Linked DNA regions of Aromatoleum petrolei. The protein of the gene in region 1 interacts with the protein of each later gene in a pairwise test. Links are inferred from orthologs where the notes say so. Each region holds a gene or a part of one and is shown on either strand. Other genes may lie near its edges.

Evidence for each region.
Region 2: the proteins of mobA (region 1) and moeA interact in binary tests that used the Escherichia coli proteins (3 or more experiments, as listed by UniProt). The link is inferred for Aromatoleum petrolei from one-to-one orthologs.

What each region holds. Positions count from the first base shown.
Region 1 is NZ_CP059560.1:2,640,204-2,655,019, forward strand. What follows is about bases 4,542-7,456. They hold mobA (molybdenum cofactor guanylyltransferase MobA), read left to right. Parts: upstream 4,542-5,664; coding sequence 5,665-6,249; downstream 6,250-7,456. Other genes in these bases: ToN1_RS12105 (formate dehydrogenase accessory sulfurtransferase FdhD), read left to right, coding at 4,832-5,668; ToN1_RS12115 (helix-turn-helix transcriptional regulator), read left to right, coding at 6,246-7,169; mobB (molybdopterin-guanine dinucleotide biosynthesis protein B), read right to left, coding at 7,135-7,456. Also shown: ToN1_RS12075 (molybdopterin-dependent oxidoreductase), read right to left, coding at 1-385; ToN1_RS12080 (hypothetical protein), read right to left, coding at 400-606; ToN1_RS12085 (TorD/DmsD family molecular chaperone), read right to left, coding at 659-1,303; ToN1_RS12090 (4Fe-4S binding protein), read right to left, coding at 1,300-3,357; ToN1_RS12095 (DUF3306 domain-containing protein), read right to left, coding at 3,520-4,065; ToN1_RS12100 (DUF3305 domain-containing protein), read right to left, coding at 4,062-4,529; more of mobB, read right to left, coding at 7,457-7,653; ToN1_RS12125 (sigma-54-dependent transcriptional regulator), read right to left, coding at 7,688-9,076; ToN1_RS12130 (sensor histidine kinase), read right to left, coding at 9,176-11,215; zinc metalloprotease HtpX, read right to left, coding at 11,348-12,196; fmt (methionyl-tRNA formyltransferase), read right to left, coding at 12,295-13,242; def (peptide deformylase), read right to left, coding at 13,239-13,742; ToN1_RS12150 (LysM peptidoglycan-binding domain-containing protein), read left to right, coding at 13,903-14,816. UniProt on the Escherichia coli protein: Transfers a GMP moiety from GTP to Mo-molybdopterin (Mo-MPT) cofactor (Moco or molybdenum cofactor) to form Mo-molybdopterin guanine dinucleotide (Mo-MGD) cofactor.
Region 2 is NZ_CP059560.1:3,759,083-3,773,806, forward strand. What follows is about bases 10,297-13,119. They hold moeA (molybdopterin molybdotransferase MoeA), read right to left. Parts: upstream 12,424-13,119; coding sequence 11,170-12,423; downstream 10,297-11,169. Other genes in these bases: phoU (phosphate signaling complex protein PhoU), read right to left, coding at 10,297-10,403; rpiA (ribose-5-phosphate isomerase RpiA), read right to left, coding at 10,479-11,147; ToN1_RS17120 (c-type cytochrome), read right to left, coding at 12,585-13,119. In the rest of the region: tkt (transketolase), read right to left, coding at 1-1,387; ToN1_RS17065 (phosphoribulokinase), read right to left, coding at 1,537-2,412; ToN1_RS17070 (hypothetical protein), read right to left, coding at 2,458-2,727; ToN1_RS17075 (inositol monophosphatase family protein), read right to left, coding at 2,806-3,615; ToN1_RS17080 (16S rRNA (uracil(1498)-N(3))-methyltransferase), read left to right, coding at 3,819-4,541; pap (polyphosphate:AMP phosphotransferase), read left to right, coding at 4,553-6,040; argA (amino-acid N-acetyltransferase), read left to right, coding at 6,178-7,539; ToN1_RS17095 (sensor domain-containing diguanylate cyclase), read left to right, coding at 7,598-9,328; ToN1_RS17100 (oxidative damage protection protein), read left to right, coding at 9,332-9,604; more of phoU, read right to left, coding at 9,702-10,296; more of ToN1_RS17120, read right to left, coding at 13,120-13,211; yihA (ribosome biogenesis GTP-binding protein YihA/YsxC), read left to right, coding at 13,333-13,983; hemB (porphobilinogen synthase), read left to right, coding at 14,179-14,724. UniProt on the Escherichia coli protein: Catalyzes the insertion of molybdate into adenylated molybdopterin with the concomitant release of AMP.

The DNA.
Region 1 (14,816 bases):
GGTGCTCGCCGTGGCCATGCTCGCGGATCGACGCGCCCTTGGCGCAGTGCGCGCCGAGGTTGATCGGCGAATCGAACACCGGCTCCTGGCGGATCCACACGCCGTTCTTGACCACCGCGTCGATCGCGCAGCCCACCGAACAGTGCGTGCACACGGTGCGGCGCACGCTCGCGTCGCCCGCGGCGCCTGCCGCTTCGGGGCTGGCCGCGTCGGCGCTGCCGATCAGGTTGTAGGGCAGCTGCGCCGCCAGCGCGCCGGCGCCCACGCCGAGGCCCGAGCGCTTGAGGAAGGTGCGCCGGTCCATGGTCTGGCCGAAGTGCCGCGCCGCCGAGCTGCGCAGCTGACGGGCGGCGCCCGTCGCCTGGGTGGATTTCCTCGTGAGCATCGCCTGTCCCCCGCCTAGATGCGCGCAGTGCGGTAGTAATTGCGGGCGTGCTCGCTGACGCCACGCTCCGTCCCGGTTTCGCCCGCCGCCGGTGCCGACGGCGCTGCGACCGCGGCCGGCTTGCCGGCGACCGTCGCGACGGCCGCCGCGGCTGCGGCGCCGCCGGCGCCCAGTGTCAGCAGGAAATGACGGCGCTGCAGGCCGGATTTCTTGTCTTCCATGGTCCTTCTCCCGTATCGGATCACTTGGCCGGCCCAAGGGACCGGGTGCGACCTACTCCATTGCGAAAGCTTCGCTCTCGATGTCGAAAAACACCCGCATCAGCGCACCGGTGCGGGCATAGAACCGTGCCTGCGGCGCCGCGGCGAGCGCGTCGGCGAGACGCACGTACCAGGGCTGCAGATGACGGACGAAAAAGCGCCGCTGCCGCGCAAGGCCGGCCTCGTCGGGGCCGGTGAGCACGAGGTGACGCATGACCTCGGCGAGCGCGGCGATGTGATCCTCGGTCTCGGCCACCCCCGGGCGGCGCGCGAGGCCCAGCTCGGCAAGGTCGTCGCGCAGTTCGGCGAGCGGCTCCTCCATGAGGAAGCCGGCGAGATAGAAGGAGCCGAAGAGCATCACCTCGGGCCGGCCGACGCCGTAGAACAGGGTGTGGTATTCGTCATGCAGGCCCCTCGCGTCGCTGTCCGCGGCGACCTCGCCGAGCCCGGCCCAGGCGACCGCGAACGGCGTGTCGCCGCTGCCGAGCACGCGCGCGGAGGCGACCAGCGCAGCGAGCAGCGGCGCTTCGGGCGCACCGAAGAACAGGTTGCCCAGCAGCGCGTAATGGTGCGCGCGCGCCCGGTCCTCGTCGGTGAGCACCGGGACGTCGCCGGGCAGCGGGTGCTGCGGCTGGAAGATCGTGGCAGGTGCGTTCATTCGGTCATGTTCCAGGCTTTGGCGCCGTTCTCGTTTTCCATCAGGTCGATCACGCGGCAGTCGGCGCACATGTGCAGGCGCCGTCGCTGCGCCTCGCTGGCGAACATCGAATGGCCGGCAAGGCGCGCGAACATCGCGTCGATCATCGGCTTGGCGCCCATCGCCGTGCCACAGCGCACGCAGTGGAAGATCTCGGCTTCCTTCAGCGGCACCACGCGGCGCGCCGCGTCGTCGAGCCGCAGGCGCGGCGTGAGCGCGACGGCGCTCTCCGGACAGGCGTTTGCGCACAGCCCGCACTGCACGCAGCTCTTCTCGAGGAAGCCGAGGCGCATCGCGTCAGCGGCGGCGCTGAGCGCCCCGGTCGGACAGGCACCGACGCAGGCCATGCACAGCGTGCAGGCGTCGCTGACGGCGACGGCACCGAAGGGGGCGCCGGCCTTCAGCGCGATCTCAGTGACCGGCGCGGGCGCGACCGCGTGCAGGTGGCGCAGCGCGAGGTCCAGCGTGTCGCGCTTCCTCGGCACGAGGCGAAAGCTCGCCGGGCGGCTCACGCCCTGCGCGGGCGACCAGTCCCACGATGCCGCCTCGAGGGCCGGCCAGTCCTCGGCCTCGATCACGCGCAGGTGCTCGCCGGCGTAGCCCAGCCCGGCGAGGATGGTCTGCGCATGGGCGGCCTGCGCCCACAGCGGCGCCGCGTCGTGCGTGCCCGCCGCCAGCACGGCGACCTGGCAGGCCCCGAGCGCGAGGCTGCCGAGCATCAGGTCGAGGCCCGCCGCATCGGCGCTCCAGAGCTCGAGCGGAATCACCCGCGCCGGCAGGCCCTTGCCGCGGCGCGCGAGGCGCTCGATCAGCGCGCGGCCGGCCTCGGCCGAATGGAACAGCAGGCAGGCATCCTCACCACCGGCCTCGCGGTAACGCGCGAGCACCGTCTTCACGCGCAGGCCGACGTCCTCGACGCGCGGATACTGCGGCGCGAGCGCGCCGGTCGGGCACACCGTCGAACAGGTGCCGCACCCCTGGCAGAGGTAGGGATCGACGCGCACGGCGTCGCCCGCGGAGGAAATGGCCTCGGCCGCACAGGCCTCGATGCAGTTCGAACAGCCCGCCTTGCGCGAGCGGCTGTGTGCGCACAGCTTGGCGTCGAGCGCGACGTAGCGCGGTTTCTCGAATTCGCCGACGAACTCGTCCAGCGCCTGCACCGCGAGCGCCTGGTCGAGCGGGTCGCGCCCCGGCGCAGCGTAGCCCTGCGGCGGCTCGACGCGCCTGAGCAGCGCTTCCGGCGAGAGGTCCAGCACGAGGTCGAAACGTCCCTCGCGCCGCGTGTCGGTGCGCGCGAAATCGATCGCGCCGACCGTGCCGCAGGCCGCCACGCAAGCGCGGTGCGCGCGACAGCGGGCGGCGTCGACCTGGTAATCCCAGCCGATCGCCCCTTCCGGACAGGCGCGGATGCAGGCGTTGCAGCGTACGCACAGGTCGAGGTCGATCGGGTTCTGCTGCGCCCAGACGGCGTCGAAGGCACCGAGGTGGCCGGAGAGCGTCACCCCCGCACCGGACCACACCGGATAGCGCCGTTCGAGCGGCAACTCGGCGTCGCGGCTCGCGCCGGTGAGCAGCACGGACACCTCGAAGCGCCCCGCCAGGCGCTCGGCCCAGCCCAGCGCCGCGCCGGCCTCGCCGACGATCAGCAGGTTCCTGCCCGCCGCCAGCGTCACCCCGGCGACCGGATCCGGCTCGGGCAGCATCGCCGCGGCGAGCAGCGCCGCCATCTTGGGCGTCGCGCCGCGGCCTTCGGCCGACCAGCCGGCGTTTTCGCGCAGGTTGAAGAAATCGATGCGCACCGCCGGACGCTCCGCCGCCACCTCGGCGAACAGCGCAGCCTCCTGCGTACAGCCGACGAGGACGTCGCCGCACGCGAGCGCAGACTCGAACTCACCGATCTCCCGCCGGCACAGCTCGTGATGGACTTTCAGCGGCCCGGGGATGCCCGCCGCGAGGGCTTTTTCATCGACTGCGAAACTGCGGTTGCAGTCGCACAGCCTGATCTGTCTCGCCACTTGGATGGTCGCCTGCCTGATTGGTGTGATGCAGCCAAGCAGAGGACGTACCAAGGAATCAGTAGAAAAAAGGAGCAGAACTCCTCGATTTACCGTAGAAGAACGCCGCGAACGCCATCAGCCGGGACTAAAAGTCCCAGCGGCCCCAAAATGTCGCATTTCCTACGCGCGATGCTCGGGCATGGCGTCGCCGTGGCCGTCGCCCTCATCCTCGCCTGCGGACGTCGCCGCCGCGGGTGACGGACCGGGCTCGGCAGCGGCGGCCGCCTGCGGCGGGGCCGGCTGCACGGCGCTCTCGTCCGCCTCCTCATCCTTGAGCAGGGTCTCGAACTGCCGCAGCTTCTGCAGCATGTCCGCCGGAATCGGGTCGCCGCCCGAATAATCGTCGATGTAGATGTCGAGCTTGTCCATGCGCTCGAAATGGAAGTGCGGATCGCTGAAGAGCTTGCGCAAGGCCGCGCGGCGCAGCGATTCGCTGACCTCCTTCTTCATGAAGGCGCTGAAGTCCGCCGCGAGGTCCAGGCTGTCGATGGGCGGCAGGGCCGCTTCCGCGGGGGATGCCGGGGTCGCGGCATCGGCCGCGGGCGGCACGGCGCGGGAGGCCGCGCCTGCGGCGCTCGGAGCCGCCGGCACCACCGGGGCCGCGGGCGCGGCGGCGCTCGTCTCGCCGCGCTTCAGCCGCGACCAGCGCTCGAGGAAACGGGTCATGCCTGCTCCCGGTCCTGCGCCAGCGGATCGTTGCGGCGGATCTTCTTCCGCGGCGCCGGCTTGTAGTGCAGGTTCACGAACTCGCCCACCCAGTCGGCGATCTCGCGCGGCATCGCCACGCCGTCGACCTGCTCGCCCGAATCGAGCAGGCGCGCCGCCTCGCCGTAGCTCACCGTGACGGAGAGCGGCTTCGCGACGCCGTCTTCCCTGCGCCACATCACGAACACCTTGGGCACCGGCGAACTCAGGTTGAGGAAGTAGTTGTCCGCCTCGTCGCGAAACAGCTCCAGCGCGAAGCCGCCGACGAGGTACTGGTCGCGGTCGGCCTCCGCCACCAGCTGGCGCGTCGCCCCGGGGTTGTCGCCGAAGGCCGGCACGACGCCGACCGCCTCCCACGCCTCATCCGCCCAGCGGCTCTGCAGGCGGCGGCGCTCCATGATGACGGCGAGGGGAAAACGGTCCATGCGACGAACTCCTGATGACTCGATCCTTCTTAGGATAGGCGAAGCGGCCACGGCGGGCGACCGTCACACCGCCGGCCGATGTCCGAATTTCCCGCCCGCCGCACTAGGAGCCTGTCGGACCTGAAGAATCGAAGCGAAAATTCGGCTGGGCGAGGACAGATTTTGTCGATTTTGCAGGTCAATAGTCATTCTATTGACCAAGAAAGCGGCGAAATATGGACCGCCCAGGCGGATTTGCAGCCGATTTCCTTTAAGTCCGACAGGCTCCTAGAATACCCCCTCGAACCCACCCGTCCCTCTCCATGCCCTCCGCCCCCGACACGCCGCGCCGTCCACTGCTGAGCCACGCGAGCCACCCGCTGACGGTGACGATCCCGGCCGTCGACGAGAACGGCGAGCACGTGCCGACACAGATCGCCGGCGAGTTTCCGCTGACGATCTACGTCGATCGCCGCGAGATCGTCACGCTGATGACGCTGGGCGCCGCGCCCGAGGCGCTGACGATAGGCTGGCTGCGCAACCAGCGCCTGGTCGCGAGCCTGGACGACATCGAGGCGGTGCAGGTCGATTGGGAGGTCAATGCCGTCGCGGTGAAGACGCGCAACGGCCTCGTCGACGCCGATGAGCGCCTCGGCAGCCGCACCGTCACGACCGGCTGCGGCCAGGGGACGGTGTTCGGCGGCCTGATGGACGAGATCGACGCGATCCACCTGCCGGCCGACCGCAGGCTCACGCAGGCGACGCTATACGCGCTGATGGACGCGGTTCGTCACCACGAATCGATCTACAAGCAGGCCGGCGCCGTGCACGGCTGCGCGCTCGCCTGGCCCACGGCCGACGGCTGCGAGATCCTCATGTTCGTCGAGGACGTCGGCCGCCACAATGCCGTCGACGCGATCGCCGGGCAGATGTGGCTGGACGGCCTCGGCGGCGGCGACAAGATCTTCTACACCACCGGCCGGCTCACGTCGGAAATGGTCATCAAGACCGCGCAGATGGGCATCCCCTTCCTCGTCTCGCGCTCCGGCCTCACGCAGATGGGCTGGGAGATCGCGCGCAAGATCGGCCTGACGATGATCGGGCGCGCGCAGGGCAAGCACTACCTTCTATTCACCGGCGAGGAGCGATTCACCCGATGAGCGTGCGCGAAAAGATCACCGGCGTCGTCCTCGCCGGCGGACAGGGGCGGCGCATGGGCAGCGTCGACAAGGGCCTGGTCGAGCTGCGCGGGCGGCCGATGGTGGCTCACGTGATCGAACGCTTCGGCCCCCAGGTCGACGAGCTGATCATCAACGCCAACCAGAACGCCGAACGCTACGCCGCCTTCGGCTACCCCGTGTTCCCCGACGACATCGGCGGCTTCGCCGGCCCGCTCGCGGGGCTGCACGCAGCGCTCTCGCGTGCACAGCATCCGCTGGTCGCGACCGCCCCCTGCGACTCGCCCTTCCTGCCGTCCGATCTCGTCGAACGCCTGTACCGCGGCCTCGCCGAGGCCGGCGCCGAACTCGCCGTCGCACGCACGTTCGACCAGCCCCACCCGGTGTTCTGCCTGTGCCGGCGCGACGTGCTCCCGCACCTCGACGAATTTCTCGCCGGCGGCGGACGCAAGATCGACTTCTGGTATGCGACGCTGAAGATCGTCGAAGTGCGCTTCGACGACGAGGAAGCGGCGTTCCGCAACATCAACACGCGCGACGAACTCGACGACGTCGCACGATGAGCGCGCCCGAGCCGCCCGTCCTCACCCCGCTCGTGCCGGAGAGCCCTTGCCTCACCGCGAGGCAGGCGGCGGCCTACCTGCACCTCAACGAGAAGAAGCTGTACGAGCTCGCCAACAGCGGCGAAGTCCCGGCCGCGCGCGTCGGCGGCAAATGGCTGTTCCCGCGCCGGCTGCTCGACGAGTGGCTGCTGGAACAGGCGCACGGCGGCGTGTTCACCGACCGCCTGCTGATCGCCGGGGGCGACGACGCGCTGCTCGCCGCCGCGGTGCGCCAGCTCGCCGCCGAACTCGGCGCCGAGGCCTTCGTCGCCTACAGTCCGACCGCGACGCTCCCCGGCCTGGAACAGCTCGCCCGCCGCCGCGCCGACCTCAGCGTCGTGCACTGGGGCGACGTCGGGCACAGCACCAGCCTCCACGCGACGCTGCTGCGCGCCCATCCCGGCCACGCACGCTGGACGCTGGTGCGCATCGGCCAGCGCGAGCAGGGCGTGCTGCTGCGCCCCGGCCTCGGCATGGACCAGCTCGACACGCTGGCCGCGTTCGACGTGCGCTGGGCGATGCGGGAACCCGGATCGGGCGCCGCACACTTCCTCGCCTCGTCGCTCAAGGCCCGCGGCCTGCGCGCGGACGACTGCAGCGTCGTCGCGACCGTGCATGGCGAACGCGAGGCCGCCGCCCTGCTTGTGCGCGACGCCGCCGACTGCACCCCCGGCACGCGCGCGACAGCGAGCGAATTCGGCCTCGACTTCCTGCCGCTCGGCTGGGAAGCGCTCGACCTCGCACTGCCGAAGGAGATCTACTTCCGCCACCTCTTCCAGCGCCTGCTCGTGCGGCTCGGCAGCGCCGAGATACGCGAGCTCGCGCAACAGCTCGGCGGCTACGATCTCACGACGCTGGGACGGGTACTGGATCCATCCTGAACACGTAATCCACGACGAAGTCCGCGACCGCCTGCGGGTCGTTGATGTCGAGCTGCGGCAGCGCGGTGTCGAGCTCGACGTCGGTCGCGACCGCGACGATGTGCGGATCCTGCTGGTAGAACGGTGCCTCGCGCACCGCCGTGCGGCGCACCTCGATCTTGGGAATCTGCGCGCGCTTGAAGCCCTCGACCAGCACCAGGTCGCAGGGCGAGAGTTTCTGCAGCAGTTCGTCCAGCGGCAGCTCCGGGTCGCCGCGCAGCTCGTGCATCAGCGACCAGCGCCGCCCCGAGCTGATCAGCACCTCGCGGCAGCCGGCATTGCGGTGCCGCCACGAGTCCTTGCCTTCGTGGTCGATGTCGAAACTGTGATGCGCGTGCTTGATCAAGGACACGTTGAGGCCGCGCGCGGCGAGCACCGCAACGACCTTCTCGATCAGCGAAGTCTTGCCGCTGCCGGACCAGCCGGCGAATCCGATCACTTTCAATGCTGTTTCCTGTCTCACGGGCGCCAGCGCGCACTCACGCGACCGACTCGCCCCACTCCGCGCACTTGCGCTCCAGCGTCTTGCGCGACACCCCCAGGCGCCGCGCCGCCTCCGACTTGTTGCCGCCGCACGCATCCAGCATGCGCAGGATGTGGCGCTTCTCGACCTCGTCGAGCGGCAGGTCCGTGCCGCCGGCGAGCACGTCGCCGCGCGCACCCAGCGCCTCCACCGGGAAATGGCCGAGGATCAGCGAGCGCTCGATGAAGTTGCGCAGCTCGCGCACATTGCCCGGCCAGCCGTAGGTCTCGAGACGCGCGAACAGCGTGTTCGACAGCGCGAGCGGCGGCACGCCCAGCTGCAGGGTCAGCTGCTGCATGAAATGGCGCACCAGGTCCGGGATGTCCTGGGCGCGCTCGCGCAGCGGCGGAATCACGATCTCGACCACCGCCAGGCGGAAATACAGATCCTGGCGGAAGCGCCCGGCGGCGACCTCCGCGGCCAGATCGCGGTTCGATGCCGCGATGATGCGCACATCCACCGGCACCTCGCGCTCCGAACCGACCGGCCGCAGCCTGCGCTCCTCGAGCACGCGCAGCAGGCGGGCCTGCAGCGCCAGCGGCAGCTCGCTGATCTCGTCGAGGAAGAGCGTGCCGCCGTGAGCATAGTAGAAGAGGCCGTTGCGCGTCTCGGTCGCGCCGGTGAAGGCGCCCTTCACGTGGCCGAAGAGCTCGCTCTCGATCAGCCCGGCCGCGATCGCCGCGCAATTCACCGGCACGAAGGGGCGCTGCGCACGCGGGCTCATGCGGTGCAGCGCGCGCGCTGCGACTTCCTTGCCGGTGCCCGATTCGCCCAGCAGCAGCACCGTGCTGGGCATCTGCGCGACGCGCCGCAGGACCGTGCGCAGCTCCTCCATCGCCGTCGAGTTCCCGACCAGGCCTTCGACGTCGGCCGACAGGCCCGCGAGCTCGCGCCGCAGGATGAAGTTCTCGCGCGCGAGGTGGGCGCGCTGGAAGCAGTTCTTGATCGAATTCAGGATCTGGTCGACACGGAAAGGTTTGAGGATGAAGTCCGACGCACCGCCGCGCAGCGCGTTGATCGCGGTGTCGAGGTCGGCGAAGGCGGTGATCAGGATCACGTCGCCGGCGAAGCCCGATTCGCGCAGCTCGTGCAGCCAGTCGAGGCCGGACTTGCCCGGCAGCGCGATGTCGAGGATCAGCAGGTCGAAGTGCAGCCGCGCCATCAGGCGCATCGCGTGCTCGGCGTCCGGCGCGGTTTCCACGAGGCCGCAGCGCGGCTTGAGCGCGCGCTCGAGGAAGCTGCGCATGCCTTCCTCGTCATCGACGATAAGGATCGAATGCGCCTGCCAGTTGAATTCCGGAGTTCCGCCGTGGCCCGGCGCGCCCCCGTCCCGCTCATGCTGCATCGCTGTCCTCTTCATGAGTCGCCCGTTTCTGCGAATGGCCGGCGCACAGTTGGATTTTGATGATAACCGAGCCTCCGCCACCTACGCCCCAACTACGCCTCACCAGCGCCGCAAAAACCCCGGAGCGCTCGGGGATTCGTCATAACGCGCGTCGCGCCTCAGCCACAGTGCGAACTCCGTGCCCTCGCCGGGCCGGCTGTCGACCTCGATACGGCCGCCATAACGCTCGACGATGGTGTAGCTGATCGACAGCCCCAGCCCGGTGCCGCTGCCCTTCTTGGTCGTGAAGAAGGGGTCGAAGATGTGCGACAGATCCTCCGGCGCGATGCCCTGGCCGGTGTCGCGCACCCGGATCACCGCGCCCACCGCCTCGCCGTCCTCGCCCCAGTCTGCCGTCGCGAGGCTCAGGCAGCCGCCCGCAGGCATCGCCTGCACGGCGTTCACGATCACGTTGATCAGCACCTGCTGCAGCTCGCTGCGGTTGATCTCGATGCGCGCGCCGGCACCGAAGTCGGTGATGACCTCGATCGCGCGGCGGTCGAAGTTGTGCTGCGTGAGGAACAGGCAGTCGGCGACGACCTCGTTCACCTCCACCGCCTCCGCGTACCCTGCGAACTCGCCCGGACGCGCAAACTGCAGCAGCTTGGTGACGATCTGGCGGATGCGGTCGGTCTGCTCGTGGATCAGGCGGATCTCCTGGCGCACGGGCTCGGCGGCTGGCCCCAGCTGGTCGCGCATCACATCCAGGTTGCCCTGGATCACCGCCACCGGGTTGTTGATCTCGTGCGCGACGCCCGCCGTCAGTTCGCCGATCGCCGCCAGCTTCTCGCTCATCACCAGCTGCTGCTGCGCACGCCGCAGCGTCTCGTTCGCCTCGCGCAGCTCCAGGGTGCGCTCGGCCACCTTGCGGTCGAGTTCCTCCGCCCAGCGCTGCAGCTCCTCGCGCTTGGCCGACAGCGTGTCGAGGAGCTGGTCGAACTCGCCCGCGAGCCGCCCCAGCTCGTCGCGGCTCGCCACCTCGCCGACGCGCGCGTCCGCTTCGCCCTGCTCGACGCACTGGATCACCGCGTTCATGCGCTCGATCGGCCGGAACACGCTGCGCGCCCAGCGCAGGCTGAGCACCGCACCGGCCGCGCTGATGGCGATGAACAGCGCGAACAGCGCCCCCATCGCCATGCGTCCCGCGCTGCGGAAGGGCTCCTCCAGGAAACCGACGTACAGCATCCCGACCCGCTCCCCGCGACCGTCCGCGATCGGCTCGTAGCCCGAGACGTAATCGTCGTTCACGACGAAGGCCGTGCCCAGCCAGGTCTCGCCGCGCCCCAGCACGCGTTCGCGCACCGCCTGCGACACACGCGTTCCGAGCGCCCGCGTGTCGCCGAACAGGCGCACGTTGGTGGCGATGCGCGCGTCGTCGAGGAACAGGGTGGCGGTCCCGCGACTGCCGAGCGGCAGCGAGCCGTCGCGATAGACGATGGCGTTGATGCGGTCGACCATTTCCAGATTGCCGTTGAGCAGCACGCCGCCCTCGAGCACGCCCACGAGGTTGCGCTTTGCGTCATACACCGGTGCGGCGGCGTGAATCACCAGTCCCCGGTCCTCTGCGGTGCGCGCATCGGGTGCGGCCGCACGCGTTTCCACCAGCGGCAGCCACGCGCGCTCACGCAGCGCCGGGGACAAATATTGGAGCGCCTCGGGCGCGAATCGTTCTACCGTCGTCAGCGCGGTGCCGTTCAGCGCCGACGCCACCGCCGGCCAGGCGAGGCGCGGGGCGGCCGCGCCCGCGAGCGGCTGCGACGCCGCCAACGGGCGGCCTTCGCGGTCGAGCAGCAGCAGGAAGTCCAGGCGCCGCCCGGGAGCGAGTTCCGCGAGCAGCGTGGGCAGCGCCGCCGGCTGCGCGGCGAGCAGCCCGACCAGGCGGTGCGATTCGGCGAGCGCCTGCACGTCGTGCCCGACGCCGATGCGCACGCGATCGAAATACTCGTGCGCGGTGACGAGATCGGAACTGATCTTGAAGTTCAGCAGGCGCTCGTAGCCCTCGCTGCCCCAGGTCCATACCAGCCCCAGCAGCACCGGCACCCCGACGACCAGCGGGGCGAGCACCAGCGCGAGCAGCTTGGCGCGGACCGACCTGCGCAGCCGATCGGTCCAGCGCGGGCGCTTCGGCGCATCACGATCCGCCGCGCGCCCCGACGCCGTGGGAGCGGATTCCTCCGCGAACGGGACCGTTTCGCGGCTGAAGCCGCTCCCACCGGACAAGGGTGGGGAAGCCTAGCGACCTACCATCATCTCGCGCAGGCGGGCGACACGCTCCTGCGTGGACGGGTGGGTCGAGAACAAGCCGCGCAGGCCGCCGCCCGACAACGGGTTCATGATCATCATCTGCGCCGTCTCGGGATGCGCCTCGGCAGCGTGCATCGGGATGCCGCGCGCGTAGGCATCGATCTTCGCCAGCGCGCTCGCGAGCGCCTCGGGGTCGCCCGAGATTTCCGCGCCGCCACGGTCCGCGCCGAACTCGCGCGTGCGCGAGATTGCCATCTGGATGATCATCGCCGCCATCGGCGCGAGGATCATCACAAGGATGGACAGGATCGGGTTGGGCCGCTCGTCGTCGCGGCTGCCGCCGAAGAACATGCCGAACTGGGCGAGCATCGAGATCGCGCCCGCGACCGTCGCCGAGATTGTCGAGATCAGGATGTCGCGGTTCTTCACGTGCGCCAGCTCGTGCGCCATCACGCCACGCAGCTCGCGCTCGGACAGCATGCGGATGATGCCGCTGGTCGCCGCGACCGCCGCGTGGTCGGGGTTGCGCCCGGTCGCGAAGGCGTTGGGCTGCTCCTCGTCGATGATGTAGACCTTGGGCATCGGCAGGCCGCCGCGCTGCGCCAGGCCGCGCACCATGTTGTACAGATAGGGCGAGCTGGTCTCGTCGACCTGGCGCGCGTTGTACATGCGCAGCACCATCTTGTCGGAGAACCAGTAGGCCCACACGTTCATCGCACCGCCGAACAGCAGCGCGATCAGCATGCCCTGCTTGCCGCCGAGCATGCCACCCACGGCACCGAACAGGGCGACGATACCTGCCATGAGGATCGAGGTCTTGAGCCAGTTGCCGAACATGTGCGTATTTCCTTCCTCAGTGATTGGGCTTGTATGACCCCATGTGGGGCCGAACGCCTAGGCTTCAATGCGGAGCGGGGATTTCTCCCCGCGTGCCATCAGGCTCCGCTGCCGAAGCGTTCGCCTGCACTGACCGGGAATCCGCGCAGAAATTCCCCGGCGGGCATGCGCCGGCTGCCCGGCTTCTGCAATTCGACGAGGCGCAGCGCGCCCTCGCCGCAGGCGACGAGGACCCCGGACTCGTCCGCCGCCAGCACCGTGCCCGGCTCGCCGGCTGCGGCGACGGGCTCCGCACGCCAGATCTTCACCGCGACCTCGCGCAGCGTGCCGACCGCGCCCGGAAAGGGATTGAAGGCCCGCACCGCGCGTCCGATCTCGACCGCCGGGCGACGCCAGTCGATCGCCGCCTCGGCCTTGCCGATCTTTGCCGCGTAGGTCACCCCGGCCTCGGGCTGCCGCTCCGCCCTGAGCGTGCCCTGCGGCAGCGCGCGCAGCGCCTCCACCACCATCTCCGCCCCCAGCGCGGCGAGGCGGTCATGCAGGGTCGCGGTCGTCTCGTCGGGGCCGATGGCGATGGCGCGCTTCATCAGCATCGCGCCGGTATCGAGCCCCTCGTCCATCTGCATGATCGTGATGCCGGTCTCGGCGTCGCCGGCCTCGATCGCGCGGTGAATCGGCGCCGCGCCACGCCAGCGCGGCAGCAGCGAGGCGTGGATGTTGATGCAGCCCAGGCGCGGCAGCTCCAGCACCGCCGGCGGCAGCAGCAGGCCGTAAGCCGCGACGACAAGGATGTCCGGCGCGCAGGCGGCGAGCGCCGCGCGCTGCTCCTCGGTGCGCAGCTTCTCGGGCTGGTCAACGGCGATGCCGTGCGCCAGCGCGACCTGCTTGACCGGACTCGCGCTGAGCTTCATGCCGCGCCCGGCGGGGCGGTCCGGCTGGGTCAGCACCAGCGGCACCTCGAATCCCGCGGCGAGGATCGCCTCCAGCGCCGCGGCGGCGAACTCCGGCGTGCCCGCGAAGGCGACGCGCAAGGAAGGCGCGCTCACGCGGTGATCCGCGCTTTCTTCGCCAGCCGCGTCTTGATGCGGCCGAGCTTCAACGGCGACAGGTATTCGACGAAGACCTTGCCTTCGAGGTGATCGAGCTCGTGCTGGATGCACACCGCCAACAGGCCGTCCGCTTCCAGTTCGAAGGGTTTGCCGTCGGCGTCGAGCGCCTTCACGCGCACGCGCTCGGCGCGGCACACGCTCTCGTAGATGCCGGGCACCGACAGGCAACCTTCCTCGCCGATGTGCTCGCCGGACTTCTCCAGGATTTCGGCGTTGATGAACACGCGCAGGTCGGATCGGTCCTCGCTGACGTCGATCACCACCACCCGCTTGTGCACATCCACCTGGGTCGCGGCGAGCCCGATGCCGGGCGCCTCGTACATCGTCTCGGCCATGTCCTTGACGAGCTGACGGATCGAATCGTCCACCTGCGCAACCGGGGCGGCGCGCGTGTGCAAACGGGGGTCGGGATAGCGGAGGATCGGTAATAGCGCCATAAATGCTTGCCGGGTTAAGTCATTACGTGCAGAATTTCAAGTGCTTTGGCATGCTGTCGGGGTCGCCCCGGCATTCGAATCGAGTCTGCGGATTGGATCCTCGACCGGCGGAACGCGTTCCGGTAGCGGAAATCCGGTCCGTTCCAATCGGAAGCGAGCGATGACCCGCATTATATTCCCTCTCCTCTTCAGCGTTGCGACCCTTCTCGGCGCCCCCGCGCTCGCGGCACCGGCCGCGATCGCCGACGATGCCCCCGACAGCCACACGGTCGTGCGCGGGGACACGCTGTGGGGAATCTCGGGCAAGTTCCTCAAGGAACCGTGGCGCTGGCCCGAAGTGTGGCGCCTCAACCGCGACCAGATCCGCAACCCGCACCTGATTTACCCCGGCCAGATCATCGTGCTCGACCGCAGCGGCCCCTACCTGTCGATCGGCCGCCGCATCGGCGACCAGAAACTGCAACCGCAGGCCTATCACGAAGAGCTCAAGGACGCCCTGGCCAGCATCCCGATGCAGGACATCGAGCCCTTCCTGACCAAGCCGCTGGTCGTCGACGAGGCACGCCTGGCCGACGCCGGCACCGTGGTGGCGACCGAGACGAGCCGCGTGTACATGGGCCCCGGCGACACCATCTTCGCGAAGAACATCAAGGAAGACCAGAAGGTGTGGCAGGTGCTGCGCCCGGCCAAGCCGCTCACCGACCCGGTCACCAAGGAAGTCCTCGGCTACGAGGCGATGTACCTCGGCGCCGCGCGCGTCACCGAGAACGGCACGCCGGCCACGCTCGAGATCCTCAGCGCGGTCGAGGAAATCGGCACCGGCGACCGCCTGCTCGTCAGCGACAAGCCCGAGATCTTCTCCAACGTGCCGCACGCGCCCGAGAACGAGGTTGCCGGCCGTCTGATCAGCATCTACCGCGGCGTCGCCGAAACCGGCCGCAACCATGTCGTGACGCTCAACGTCGGCGCACGCGAAGGCATCGAGCGCGGCCACGTGCTGGCGCTGCACCGCAACCGCGGCTCGGTCGTCTACAAGGACGACGACGGCAACAAGGAAACCTACAACCTGCCCGA
Region 2 (14,724 bases), 1.1 Mb from region 1 along the record:
GCGCGGCCATGCGCAGCGCGTTGCGCGCGTACTCGCTGAACATCAGGAAGGTGGCGGTGTAGGGGATCAGGCCGCCATGCAGCGAGATGCCGTTGGCGATCGCGGCCATGCCGAACTCGCGCACGCCGTAGTAGATGTAGTTGCCGCCGGCATCCTTCGTGACGCCCTTGGCGCCCGACCACAGCGTGAGATTGGAGCCGGCGAGGTCTGCGGAGCCGCCGACGAGTTCGGGCAGCTTGGGCGCGAAGGCCTCGATGCTGTTCTGGCTCGCCTTGCGCGTGGCGATGGTTTCGGCCTTGTCGACGATCTTGGCGATGACCGCGTCGACGTGCGCCGACCAGTCGGCGGGCAGCTCGCCTGCCATGCGGCGCTTGAATTCGGCGGCTTCGGCCGGGAAGGCCTGGGCATAGGCGGCGAAGCGCTGGTCCCAGCCTGCTTCGAGGGCCGCGCCCTTGTCGCGCGCGTTCCACGCGGCGTAGACGTCGGCCGGAATCTCGAACGGCGCGTGGGTCCAGCCGATGTGCTCGCGCGTCGCGGCGATCTCTGCAGCGCCCAGCGGCGCGCCGTGCACGTCGTGGCTGCCCTGCTTGTTCGGGGCGCCCGCGCCGATCACGGTCTTGCAGCAGATCAGCGTCGGTTGCGCGGTGTTGGCCTGGGCGGCGCGGATCGCGGCGTCGATCTCGGCTGCATCGTGGCCCTGCACGTTGGGGATCACCTGCCAGCCGTAGGCTTCGAAGCGCTTGGGCGTGTCGTCGGTGAACCAGCCCTCGACGTGACCGTCGATCGAGATGTTGTTATCGTCGTAGAAGGCGATCAGCTTGCCCAGGCCCAGCGTGCCGGCGAGCGAACAGGCTTCGTGCGAGATGCCTTCCATCAGGCAGCCGTCGCCGAGGAAGACGTAGGTGTGGTGGTCGACGATCGCGTGGCCGGGGCGGTTGAACTCGGCGGCGAGCATCTTCTCGGCGAGCGCCATGCCCGCGGCGTTGGTGATGCCCTGGCCCAGCGGACCGGTGGTCGTCTCGATGCCGGGGGTGTAGCCGTATTCGGGGTGGCCCGGAGTCTTGCTGTGCAACTGGCGGAAGCGCTTGAGCTCCTCGATCGGCAGGTCGTAGCCCGTGAGATGCAGCAGCGCGTAGATCAGCATCGAGCCGTGGCCGTTCGACAGCACGAAGCGGTCGCGGTCGGCCCACTTCGGATTCGCGGGATTGTGGCGCAGATGGTGGCGCCACAGCACTTCGGCGATCTCGGCCATGCCCAGAGGCGCGCCCGGATGGCCCGAATTGGCCTGCTGGACGGCATCCATCGCCAAGGCACGAATCGCACCGGTGACAGGGTTGAAGACCGGGGGCCGCACGTTGCGCGGGTTCTCGTTGCGGGCTGCCTGCATGGATCTCTCGGGCCTGGTGGCTGGCTGGGAAAAGCGCGGATTATCGCCGAAAAAGGGGGCGCTTGGGTAGCGCCTGCTGCACTGCAAAATGCACACAAACCCCTGTGCATTCGAGTCAAATGTCGCCCCGGGGCGCGTCTCGCGGGGCGTCAGATCGCTTCGCGCCGGCGCTCCATGAGCTTCCAGATCAGCGGCGTGAGGATGAGCTGCATCGCCAGATCGAGCTTGCCGCCGGGGATCACGATGCTGTTCGCGCGCGACATGAAGGCGTCGTGGATCATGCGCAGCAGGTAGGGGAAGTCGACGCCGCGCGGGTCCTTGAAGCGGATCACCACCATCGATTCGTCGAGCGTGGGTACTTCGCGCGCGATGAAGGGATTGGAGGTGTCGACGACCGGAACGCGCTGGAAGTTGATGTGCGTGCGCGAGAACTGCGGGACGATGTAATGCACGTAGTCGTACATGCGCCGCAGGATCGTGTCCTGCACCGCCTCGGGCGAGTAGCCGCGCTCGCGCGTGTCGCGGTGCAGCTTCTGGATCCATTCGAGGTTGATCGTCGGCGCGACGCCAATCAGCAGGTCGACGTGACGGGCGACGTCGACCTTGTCCGTAACGAGGGCGCCGTGCAGTCCCTCGTAGAACAGGCAGTCGGTGCCGACCGGAAGATCCTCCCAGCCGGAAAAGCTCCCCATCGGCAGGCCGGTGCGCGCGGCGCGTTCGGCATCATGGATGTAGCTGCGGTGCCGTCCGGTTGCCGACTTGCCGTAGGCGCGGAACAGGGCCTCGAGTTCCTCCACGAGGTTTGCTTCGGGACCGAAATGGCTGATACCCCGCTGGCCCGCCCGCTCGGCTTCCTCGATCAGCTTCGTCATTTCCTCGCGCGTGTAGCGGTGGAAGCTGTCGCCTTCGACGATGGCCGCATTCACGTTCTCGCGATGGAAGATTGCCTCGAAGGTGTGCTTGACGGTCGTGGTGCCGGCACCCGACGAACCGGTGACGGCGATGATGGGATGTTTGGTCGACATGATGGTTGCCGTTGCGGTGGGGTCACGGGGTGTGGCGCGCTGCGCTCACGCGTCGTTGAAGCGGGTTTGCTGGCCGCGGGTGGCGTGGACGCGATGCGCGGCGACGACCAGCACGTGCACTTCCTCGAAGGAGAGCTCGGGGTAATGGTCGCGCAGCACGCGGTAGGCGAGGTGGTCGAGCGTCGAGTTGCCCCAGCGGTTTTCCCGGGCAAAGAAGGGCATGATCAGTTCGCACGCCTCGATGAAGATCTCGCGCACGCGGGGATGGGAGCGGCGTTCCTGCAAACCTGAGGGTGTGGCGGCGGATAGAGTCATGAATCGCTTCTAGGGGTGCTGCGACGGGGGATCATGGCAGGGTTCGTGTGCGTTCGCCTCAGGCCTGGTGCCGGGCGATCAGGAGTGGGCGCTGACCCAGTTGCGCCACTCGGTGAACAGGCTGGGGCTGGCCGCGGCGATCACGCCGCGCTTGATCGACGGGCCCGCGATCACCGTCCCGCCGTCCAGTCCGGTTGCCTTGCCGCCCGCTTCATCGAGGATCAGCTTGCCCGCCGCGTAGTCCCAAAGCATCTGCCCGCCGTGTACATACACGTCCAGCCGTCCCGCGGCGACGAAGCACCATTCGAGTGCGCTGGAGCCGAAATTGCGTTGCGAGAAATACGGCGGGCGCACGGCCAGTTCGTCGCCGAGGTGGTGGCTGATGCGCTTGAAGTCGATGCCGGCCACCGCATCCGGCAGATGCGCCGCAGCCACGCGCAGCGGCAGTTCGACGCCGTTGAGAAAGGCGCCGGCGCCCTTGGCCGCGTAGAAGGATTCGTCGGTGACCGGATTGTAGACGACGCCGAAGCGCGGCTCGTGATTGATCAGATAGGCGATCGAGACGGCGAAGAAGGGAATGCCATTGGCGAAATTCGTGGTGCCGTCGATGGGATCGATGCACCACAAGCCGCTTCGCCCGTCGCTCCACAGGTGCGCCTGCTCCGCGGCGCTCATCTCCTCGCCAAGCACGGCCCCGGGCACCAGCTTGGGCAGTTCCTCGGAAAAGCGGCGTTGAGATTCGAGATCGGCCTCGGTAAACAGCGTGCCGTCCGCCTTGCGGTTGCGTGCGGTCTTCAGGTAACGCGGCAGGATCACCTCGCGCGCGATGTCGCGCACCAGCGATTCGAGCGCCCGCGCCTGCGCAAGCCTTTGGCTGGCCGTGGGCATCAGCGTTGCCCCGCGCTCATCAGCCCGCCGATGGGCAGGGGACTGCCGGCCGACGCGTTCCGGCACGCCATGCAGACTGGCGCCGGGCGGGCGCGTAATGGGCCGCTTGAGAGGCCGCGTGAGGGGCGTTCGGGAACACTGGAAATCATGGCCGTGCCGGGCGCGGGCCTCGCGGGAATGCAGTGTCCTTATAATACACCACGATGATTTCCCGCTTCTTTTGCCCCTTCCCGCTGCCGGCTTCCGGCGAGATCCAGCTGCCCGAGGCGCTGGCCCACCATGCTGCGCGCGTGCTGCGCCTGCGCGACGGCGATCCCGTCATCCTGTTCGACGGCAGCGGCGGCGAGGTGCCTGCCTTGCTGTCCGTGCGCGGCAAGCAATGCTTCGCTGCGCTGCAGGATCGGCGCGAGGTCGAGCGCGAGTCGCCGCTGCGCTTGGTGCTGGTGCAGGCCCTCGCGAGCGGCGACAAGATGGACTGGATCGTGCAGAAGGCGGTCGAACTGGGCGTGGCAGCGATCGTCCCGGTGCAGGCGGAGCGTTCGGTCCTGCGCCTCGCCGGCGAGCGCGCGGCCAAACGGGTCGAGCATTGGCAGCAGGTCGCGGTGTCGGGCTGCGAGCAGAGCGGACGCAACCGTGTCCCGCTCGTCGCACCGATCTGCGGCTTGCGCGACTATCTCGCACGCCACCGTGAGTGCTTGCGGCTGATCCTCGATCCGATGGCGACGCAGCGTCTGCTCGATGCCGTCCGCCCGGCCGGGGAGGCGCAACTGCTGATCGGCCCCGAAGGCGGGTGGTCCGACGACGAACTCGCGGCGTGCCGCAGCGCCGGCTGCGTCGGGATGAGGCTGGGACCGCGCGTGTTGCGGACCGAAACCGCCGGACTCGCCGCGATCGCCGCACTGCAGACCGCGTGGGGCGATTTCTAGGAGGCTGGACGATGTTCGAATCGGCAGAACTGGGCCACAAGGTCGACAAGGACGAGTACGATGCCGCCGAGCCGGCGCTGCGTGCGCAGCTGCTCGACGCGCAGTTCGATCTGCTCGAGGCGAAATCCTTTGCCGTCGTCGTACTGATCAACGGCATCGATGGCGCCGGCAAGGGCGAGACGGTGAACCTCCTCAATGAGTGGATGGATCCGCGCCACATCCAGACGCTGGCCTTCGACTCGCCCACCACCGAGGAGGCTGAGCGTCCCTTCATGTGGCGCTTCTGGCGCGCGCTGCCGCCGCGCGGGCGCATCGGCATCCTGTTCGGCAACTGGTACACCGACCCGATGCGCGAGCGTGTCGACAAGGTGTCAAAAAAGGCCGACCTCGATCAGCGTCTGGACGAGATCAACCGCTTCGAGGCGATGCTGGTGCGCGAAGGGGTGTTGCTGATCAAGCTGTGGTTCCACCTCTCGAAGGACGGGCAGCGCAAGCGCCTCAAGGCACTGGAGAAGGATCCGCGCACGCGCTGGCGGGTCACCGAGCAGGACTGGCATGCGTGCGAACGCTACGACCGCCACCGTGAGGTGGCCGAACACACGCTGCGCCATACCAGCACGGGCGAGGCACCGTGGCTGATCGTCGACGGCTCCGATCCGTGTTACCGCGAACTCTTCGTCGCGCGCACGCTCCTCGACGCCTTGCGCAAGCGCCTGGATGCCAGCGCGCGCCACTTCGTGACGCGCCAGACCGCGCCGCCGCTGCCGCCCGCGCCGGACGCTCGCACCCTGCTCAACAGCCTCGTGCTGCGTCAGCCGCTGGACAAGAAGGAGTACCAGACGCTGCTCGAACGCTACCAGGGGCGACTCGCGCTGCTCACGCGCGACGAGGCTTTCCGCGGGCGTTCGCTCGTGCTGGTGTTTGAGGGGGCCGATGCCGCGGGCAAGGGCGGCACCATACGCCGCGTCACGGCCGCGCTCGACGCGCGCCAGTATCACGTCGTGCCGGTGGCCGCGCCGACCGAGGAGGAGCGCGCCCAGCCCTACCTGTGGCGCTTCTGGCGCCATCTGCCGCGGCAAGGTCGGGTCGCCATCTTCGACCGCTCGTGGTACGGCCGCGTCCTCGTCGAGCGAGTCGAGGGCTTCTGCTCGGAAGCAGACTGGATGCGCGCCTATTCGGAGATCAACGACTTCGAGGACCAGCTCGCCGACGCCGGTGCGGTGGTGCTCAAGTTCTGGCTGCAGATCGGCAAGGACGAGCAGCTGGAGCGCTTCCGCGCGCGCGAAGCCGAGGCGCACAAGCGCTTCAAGATCACCGCCGAGGACTGGCGCAACCGCGAACGCTGGGACAGCTATGCCCATGCCGTGTGCGATATGGTCGATCGCACCAGCACCGAGACTTCGCCCTGGACGCTGGTGGAGGCGGACAACAAGCTGTTTGCGCGCATCAAGGTGCTGCGCACGCTCTGTGAACGGCTCGAGTCCGTCCTGGATCGCTGACGGACCGGGTCGGCAGCCGCGTCACCCCGCCGTGAGGAGCTCGCGCCGCCATGCGCCGCGCATTCCGCTAGAATGGACCGGGCACGCGTGCCCTTAGCCGCACCCGGCGAGGTTTATGATTTCCTGATGGTGAAGAATTGAGCGGCCACTCCAATCCCTCCTCCAATCCCGCGGCATCCGACATCGCGGCGTCGACCGAGCAGTTCGTGGCCTGGGTGCGCGGGGCTGCGCCTTACATTCACGCCTTCCGTGGACGCACCTTCGTCATCGCCTTCGGCGGGGAGGTCGCCGCCGGCGCGCGCGCCCAGAGCCTGGCCTACGACTGCAACCTGCTCGCCGCGCTGGGCATCCGCCTCGTGCTGGTGCATGGCGCACGTCCACAGATTGAGGCCGAGCTCGCGCGCCGCGGGCTGGAGCCGCGCTACCACAACGGCTTGCGCGTCACCGATGCCGATGCACTCGAATGCGTGAAGGCCGCGATGGCGGTCACCCGCCTCGAGGTGGAGGCGCTGCTGTCGCAGGGCTTGCCGAACACGCCCATGGCGGGCAGCTACATGCGCGTGACCGGAGGCAACTTCATCACGGCCCGTCCGGTAGGGGTCGTCGATGGCGTCGACTACCAATACACGGGCGCCGTGCGCAAGATCATCGCCGAGGAGATCAACGCCGACCTCGACCAGCAGAACGTCGTGCTGATCTCGCCAATGGGAGTGTCGCCGGCAGGCGAGATCTTCAACCTCAGCATGGAGGAGGTTGCCGAGGCGGTCGCCGTTGCGGTGAAGGCCGAGAAGCTGATCTACCTGTGTGACGCGCCGGGGCTGCTGGATGCGGACCAGCGCCTGATCGATTCGGTCACCGCCGACGAGGCCGAGCGCATGTTCAATGCGGGGGAGGGGCTCACCGAGGACCTCGACCTCTACCTGCCGTGCGCGATCCGCGCGGTGCGGCGCGGCGTGTCGCGCGTGCACCTCATCGATCACGACAAGGACGGCGGCCTGCTGCTGGAATTCTTCACCCACGCCGGCGTCGGTACCGTCGTGTCTCGCGACCCCTTGTTCCGTCTGCGCGACGCGAGCTTCGAGGATGTCGCCGCGCTGGTCGCGCTGATCTCGCCGATGGAGGCGGACGGCACGCTGGTGCGGCGCGGGCGCGAACTGCTGGAACAGGAGATCGACCGCTTCTCGGTCGTCGAGCACGACGGCGTGCTGGTCGGCTGCGCGGCGCTGTACCCTTTTTCCGACGATCGTGCGGCGGAGCTCGCCTGCCTTGCGGTTACTCCCGAATACCGCCGCGCGGGGCTTGGCGACCAGTTGCTGCGCCGAATCGAGCAGCGCGCGCGCAACCAGCGCCTCGAGCGCCTGTTCGTGCTCACGACGCGCACCGCGCACTGGTTCCGCGAACGCGGTTTCAGCGAAATCGGTCCCGAGGCCCTGCCGCAGAAGAAGCGCGAGCTGTACAACTACCAGCGCCGCTCGAAAGTGTTCGTGAAGAAGCTATGACGGACGCGCGCGCATTGTCCGGCCGATGGTGCGCGTGCAGCATGCGTGCGGAGGCCTCGTGAGCGGCAAGCAAGTCCCGTGGCGGGCTGCGCCGGCGCTGGCCGGCGTGGCGGGAGCGCTGCTCGCGGGCCTTGGCGCCCTGGCCGGCGCGCACTTCGGCGTGGTTGGCGACTGGGGCGTGCTGGGTCCGGTGCTCCTTGCGGCGGGGGGGCTGGGGGGCGGTGTGGCGCTCCTCTATGGCAACGCGGCGGTCCGCCGGCAGACCGGCGATGACGCCGCGATCGCGTCGCGTCTCGATGCATTGGAAACCGTCGCGCATCTTTCCCTCGACGCGGGAGCTCGCGGGTCCGCAGCAGATCACGCGAAGCGGCTGGATAAGCTTGCCATTGGCGTGTCCCGCCTGCGCGAGATTGCAGAAGGCGTGCATGGCGTGGAAGCCCTGTTCGACATGCGCGGACGTCTGACCTGGATCAGCCCGTCAATACAGCGGCTGACAGGCTGGAGTCCCGCGGCGTGCCTCGAGGCACCCGATGCGCTCGCGCTGCTGGTGCATGAATCCGATCGCCGCTACTGCCAGCGCATGGCGCAGCGCGTGGCGGAGGGGAGTCTCGGTGAGGATTTCGAGATGCGGCTGTTACGCGAGGACGGCCACATCTGCTGGGTCGCCTGCCATTGGCGGCCGCTGGGCAGGGACGTCACGCAGCCCGCCGGCCTGAGGATGTCGGCCGAGGACATTCAGGCGCGCAAGGAAGCCGAGTACAAGCTCCTCGAAACCGTCACCGAACTGCGGCGCGCGCAGGCGCTGCGCGAGCGCTACCTCGCGCGTTCGAACGACGAGCGCCAGCGCCTGTCGGCGCTGCTCAATGTCATCCGGTTGGGCATCCTGTTCATGGACCGCGACCACCGTGTGCTCTATTACAACCGCGCGATGCTGGACATCTGGGGCTTTCCGCCCGACGAGAACCTCATCGGCATGCGCGACGTGGTGCTGCAAAGCCGCGTCGCCGAGCTCATCGAGCAGCCCGAAGCCTACTTTGAGCACATCGACGCGGTGTTGCGCACCTACGTCGTCAGTGAGCCTCATGAAGTGCATTTCAAGGACGGCCGCATCGTCACCGACATCGCCGCGCTCGTCGAGGCTGCGCAAGGGCGTCGTGGCATCGGGCGTCTGTGGATCTACGAGGACGTCACCGAACAGCGCCGCACCGCGCAGCGGCTGGTCGAGCTGGCCGAGCACGATCCGCTGACCGGGCTCTACAATCGTCGTCGCTTCCACGAGGAGCTCGACCGGCAACTCGCCGACGCCTCGCGCCGCGGCGACGAGGTCGGCCTCCTCGCGATCGACCTTGACGGTTTCAAGCCGATCAACGACGAGTTCGGCCACCAGGCCGGGGACGAGGTGCTGGTGTCGCTGGCGGACAGAGTCGGCGACGTTATCCGCCGCAACGAGATGTTCTGCCGCCTCGGTGGCGACGAGTTCGGCGTCGTGGTGCCCGATGCCGGCGAGACCGAGTTGTGCGAGCTTGCGCACCGCATCATCGAGGTGATCGAGGGGCTGCGCTTCGACTTTGGCGGGCGTACCGTCGGCATCACCGCGAGCCTCGGGATCGCGATTTACCCGCGCCACGCATCGACCTCCGAGCAGCTGATCGCGGCAGCCGACCAGGCGATGTACCGCTCGAAGAGCGGCGGGCGCGATCAATGGACCATGGCTGAGAGCTGTGCCGGGGAATCCGCTAGAATGAGCCCCACCGAATCCGATGAACCCGATTGCAGAAGAGAGGACTGAACGATGGCCCGTATGGTCAATTGCATCAAGCTTGGTCGCGAGGCCGAGGGGCTGGACCTGCCCCCGGTTCCCGGTGCGCTCGGCAAGCGCATCTTCGACAACGTCTCGAAGGAAGCCTGGCAGCAGTGGGTCAAGTACCAGACCATGCTGATCAACGAAAACCGTCTCAATCTGATGGATGCGCGTGCGCGCAAGTACCTGTCGGAGCAGATGGAAAAGCATTTCTTCGGCGGTGGCGCCGACCAGGTCGGCGGCTACGTCCCCCCGGCGCAGTGAGCTTGAGCGCCGGAGATCGGCGCGCGCCAATGAAAAAGGGATGGCCGCGGCCATCCCTTTTTGCATTGGCCGCCACGACAGGGCGGCGCGATTGCCGTCAGTTGGCGCCGGATGCGCGCTCCAGCGCCTCGACACCCTCGTGGCGCACGTCGCGGCCCTTGACCATGTACACCACGTATTCGGACAGGTTCTTCGCATGGTCGCCGATGCGCTCGATCGACTTGGCGATGAACAGCACGTCCAGCGAACGCGTGATCACGCGCGGATCTTCCATCATGTACGTGATGAGCTGGCGCATGATGCCCTTGAAGATTGCATCGACCTCCTTGTCACGCCGCACGATGTCGGGCGACGCCGTCGGGTCCATGCGCGCGAAGGCGTCGAGCGCGCCCTGCAGCATCTCGACGACCATCGTCGACACGTGCCGCAGCTCCACCTTGGGAACGAAGGCGGCGTCCGAGTCGATGATCTGGCGCCCCGCCTTGGCAATCTTCTTGGCCTCGTCGCCGATGCGCTCGAGGTCTGTGATCATCTGGATCATCGTCATGACCATGCGCAGGTCGCCCGCTGCCGGGGCGTGGCGCGCGATGACATGGATGCAGGCATCGTCGAGCGCGACTTCCTCTTCATTGACCTTGCGGTCATCGGCGATGACCTGTTCGAGCAGATCCTGGTTGCCCGTCCCGAGGCCTTCGATCGCACGCGTCAGCTGCTGCGCCACCAGTCCACCCATTTCCAGCAGGCGCTTGCGTATGGCTTCCAGCTCTTTGTCGAACTGCGTGTAGGTGTGCTTGTTCATCTTCATGTTCCGGTCCCGAGAGTCCGCGAGGCTAGCAGCCTAATGTGACGGGAATATTGCACCGATGTCTTCGATTCAGGAAGTCACCGCCACGCGCCGCTCGACCCCGGCGGGGGTGGCCATCAGCAGCAGGTCGGCGCCGCGTAGCGCGAACAAGCCGTTGGTCACCACGCCGGTGATCTGGTTGATTTCCGTTTCCAGGCTCCTCGGATCCCGAATGCGCAACCCATGTACGTCCAGGATCAGGTTGCCATTGTCGGTCACGAAGCCTTCGCGCAGCACGGGGCGTCCGCCAATGCGCGTGAGGCGGCGCTCGACATAGGCACGGGCCATCGGGATCACTTCCACCGGCAGGGGGAATGCGCCGAGGCAGTTCACGAGCTTGGACTGGTCGCAGATGCAGACGAAGCGATCGGCGACCGCAGCGACGATCTTTTCGCGCGTGAGTGCGCCGCCGCCGCCCTTGATCATGGCAAACCCGCCGTCGATCTCGTCGGCGCCGTCCACATAGAGCTGTAGTTCGGTTACGTCGTTGAGGTCGACCAGGGGGATGCCATAGGACTCGAGCCGGCGTGCGCTCGCCTCCGAGCTGGAGACGGCTCCGGCGATGCGGTCGCGCATGTCGGCCAGCCCATCGATGAAATGGTTGACCGTCGAGCCGGTGCCGACACCGACGATCATGCCGTCCTCGACGTAATCCAGCGCCGCTCGCGCTGCGGCCTTCTTAAGTTCGTCCTGATTCATTGCGTCGTCCTGTTGGTATGTCTCACACGAGACCGTCGAAGATCTGTACCTGCACGGTGTCGCCTGCCTCGATATCGCCGCGCTCTTCGGGCAGCACGATGAAGCAGTTCGCTTCCGACATCGAGCGCAGCACGCCGGAGCCCTGGGCGCCGGCGAGCCGTACCGTCTGGCGGCCATTCACGACGGCAAGGCGCCCGCGCAAGAACTCGCGTCTTCCGGGCTGCTTTCGGATACTCTCCCCGCATGCCACTTCGAACAAGACCGGCTCGGGCAGCGGTGATACGCCGGACAGGGTTTGCAGGGCGTCCTGCACGAACTGGTAGAAGGTCACCAGCACCGCGACGGGATTGCCTGGCAGGCCGAACAGCCACGCATCGCCGACGCGGCCGAAGGCCATTGGTCGTCCGGGCTTGATGTCAATCTTCCAGAAGGCAACCTCGCCCAGGCGATTCACGAGCTCGCGGATGAAATCCGCCTCGCCGACTGATACGCCGCCGCTGGTCAAGATTACATCGGCATTGGCCGACGCGTCGCGGAAGGCCGTTTCCAGAGTCTGCGGGTCGTCGCGCACCACCCCCATGTCGATGAGGTCGCAGCCCAGGCGCGACAGTGCGCCGAATAAGGTGTAGCGGTTGCTGTCGTACACCTCGCCCGGTGCAAGCGGCTTGCCGATCGATGCGAGTTCGTCGCCAGTGGAGAAAAAAGCCACGCGCAGACGGCGGCGCACGACCACTTCGGCGATGCCGAGCGAGGCGACGAGGCCCAATTCGGCAGGGCCGCAGCGTTTGCCGGCGGGCAGGGCGACGCCGCCGAGTGCCAGGTCCTCGCCGGCGCGGCGGAGGTTCTGTCCTGCGCGCTGCCCCGGGGGAACGTGCACCTTCCCTTCGGCTGCGCGCGCGACTTCCTGCACGACGATGGTGTCGGCGCCTTCCGGAATTGGCGCTCCGGTCATGATGCGGACGGCCTGGCCGGATCCGACGATGCCGGAGAAGGGTTTGCCGGCGAATGCGGTGCCGACCACCGTCAGGACGCTCTCGCCCTGCGTCGCAAGATCGGCATGGCGTACCGCGTAGCCGTCCATTGCCGAGTTGTCGTGCGCCGGCACGTTGCACGGCGCGATGACATCCTCGGCGAGCACGCGCCCAAGGGCGCTGCGGACGTTGATGCGTTCCCACCCGCCGGTCGGGGAAAGCCGTCCGAGGATTGCCTGCCTCGCCTCGGCGGCAGTGTAGTTGGGCGAGCGGGCGGAGTTCGGACTACCGGGGTTCTGTGCCATGGCTATCGTTCCTGGATGCTGCGTTCGCTCGATCATGCAAAGGGAGCATTATCGTCCGATCTTGCGCGTCGTGCGAAGGTCGGGCAGGACGATGAGGTGCCGGAAAAGGAAAAGGGGTGGCGCCAGGCCACCCCTTTCGAGACTCCGGCGGAACCGGACGATCAGCGCAGGCCGGCGGCGTAGTCGGCGACTGCCTTCATCTCCGGATCGGTCATCTTCAGGGCGATGGTCTGCATCATCTGTGCAGGGTCGTTCTTGCGCACGCCGTCGCGGAAAGCCTTCAGCTGGGCTTCGGTGTAGTCCGCGTACTGGCCCGCAAGGCGCGGGAACTGCGCAGGCAGACCGGCGCCGGCGGGACCGTGGCAGCCGGCACAGGCAGGGACGCCCTTGGCCGGGATGCCGGCGCGCCAGATGTTCTGGCCGAGCTTTGCGAGCTCAGGGTTCTTGGCCGAGTCCGGCTGCAGCGTCTGCGACGAGAAATGGATCGCAAGCGCCTTCATGTCGGCTTCCTCGAGCGCGGCGACCATGCCGCCCATGATCGGGTTCTCGCGTTCGGCAGCTTTGCCGTTCCAGCCCTTGAAGTTTTTCAGTTGCTTGAACAGGTAGTCGGCATGCTGGCCAGCCAGTTTCGGGTTGACCGGAATCGGGCTGTTGCCGTCGGCGCCGTGGCACCCGACGCAGAGGGTTTCTGCAGTCTGTTTCGCCTTGGCGAGGTCGGGAGCCTGGTCCTGGGCATGAAGGCCGCCCGTAACCAGCAGCAGCGAGAGCAGCAGGGAACGCTTGATCATGGTGTCCTCAGAAAGCCGTGAGTGGTTATCGCAAACGCGGTATTCTATAACAGCTGGCGGGATTTGCGCGATGCAATGTACGCCGACCGGCATAACCATCCGCGTTTTCCTCTCCTTTCCGATGTCGCTCTTCCGCAACGCAAAATTCGAGATTTCCATTGCAAAACCGGGCGATCTGCCGGTTCCCGACGGGGCGGAGATTGCCTTCGCCGGCCGTTCGAACGCCGGCAAGTCGAGTGCCATCAATACGCTTGCCGATCATACTCGTTTGGCATATGTATCGAAGACGCCCGGACGTACGCAGCTGATCAACTTCTTCCGTCTCGATTGCGGGGCGGTGCTGGTCGACCTGCCAGGCTACGGCTACGCGAAAGTGCCCGAAGCGATCCGCCGGCAGTGGGTGAGCCTCCTCGAGAACTACCTGCGCCGGCGCGAGAATCTCGTCGGGCTGGTGCTGATCATGGATTCCCGTCATCCGCTGACGCCGCTCGATCGTCAGATGATCGACTGGTTCCTGCCCAGCGGGCGGCCGATTCACGTGCTGCTGACGAAGGCGGACAAGCTCACACGCAACGAGGCCGCTGCAACGCTGGCCGCGGTGCGTCGCGAAGTGGCGCCGATGGGGGCACAGGTCACGGTGCAACTGTTTTCGAGCCTGAAGAAGGTCGGGGCCGAAGAGGTGGAGCACACCGTGGCGGGCTGGCTGAATCTTCCGACGGAAGAGTTGCGCCCGATTCCGGCTGCGGCGCGGCTGGGTGGTGCCGGAAAATAAAAGACCCCGGGCTAAAGGGGATAAAGCCCGGGGTCAAACGCCTTAACGGGATTAAGGCACCCGCTCAGGGAGGTGAAGCGGGGGACGGCTCGTCACCATCCGAACTTTCAGAGTAAATGGACTTTGAATAAGTTCCCATCCGAATTCGTTACCTTATGTTTCGTGTCGAATAACTGAACTGGAGCTGGATCGAACATGCGTCCTACCGGAACCTTTCCTGCGACCCGCATGCGGCGGATGCGCCGCGACGAATTCTCGCGTCGCCTGATGCGCGAGTCGCGTCTGTCGGCCGACGATCTCATCTATCCGGTCTTCGTCCTCGAAGGCAACAATGTCACGCAGACCGTGCCGTCGATGCCGGGGGTCACGCGCGTGTCGCTGGACAAGCTGCTGCACGTTGCCGAGGAGGCGGTGTCGCTGGGCGTGCCCGCGCTGGCGCTCTTCCCCGTGATCGATGCAGCCGGAAAGACGGAAGGTGCCGAGGAGGCGTGGAATCCGGACGGCCTCGTGCCGCGCGTCGTGCAGGCGCTCAAGGCGCGCTTCCCGGAACTCGGCGTGATCACCGACGTCGCGCTCGACCCCTACACCAGCCACGGCCAGGACGGACTGATCGACCCCGACGACCCGCGCGGCTACGTGCTCAACGACGAGACGCTCGAGGCGCTCGCGAAACAGGCGCTGTGCCATGCACAGGCGGGCGCCGACGTGGTCGCTCCGTCCGACATGATGGATGGCCGCATC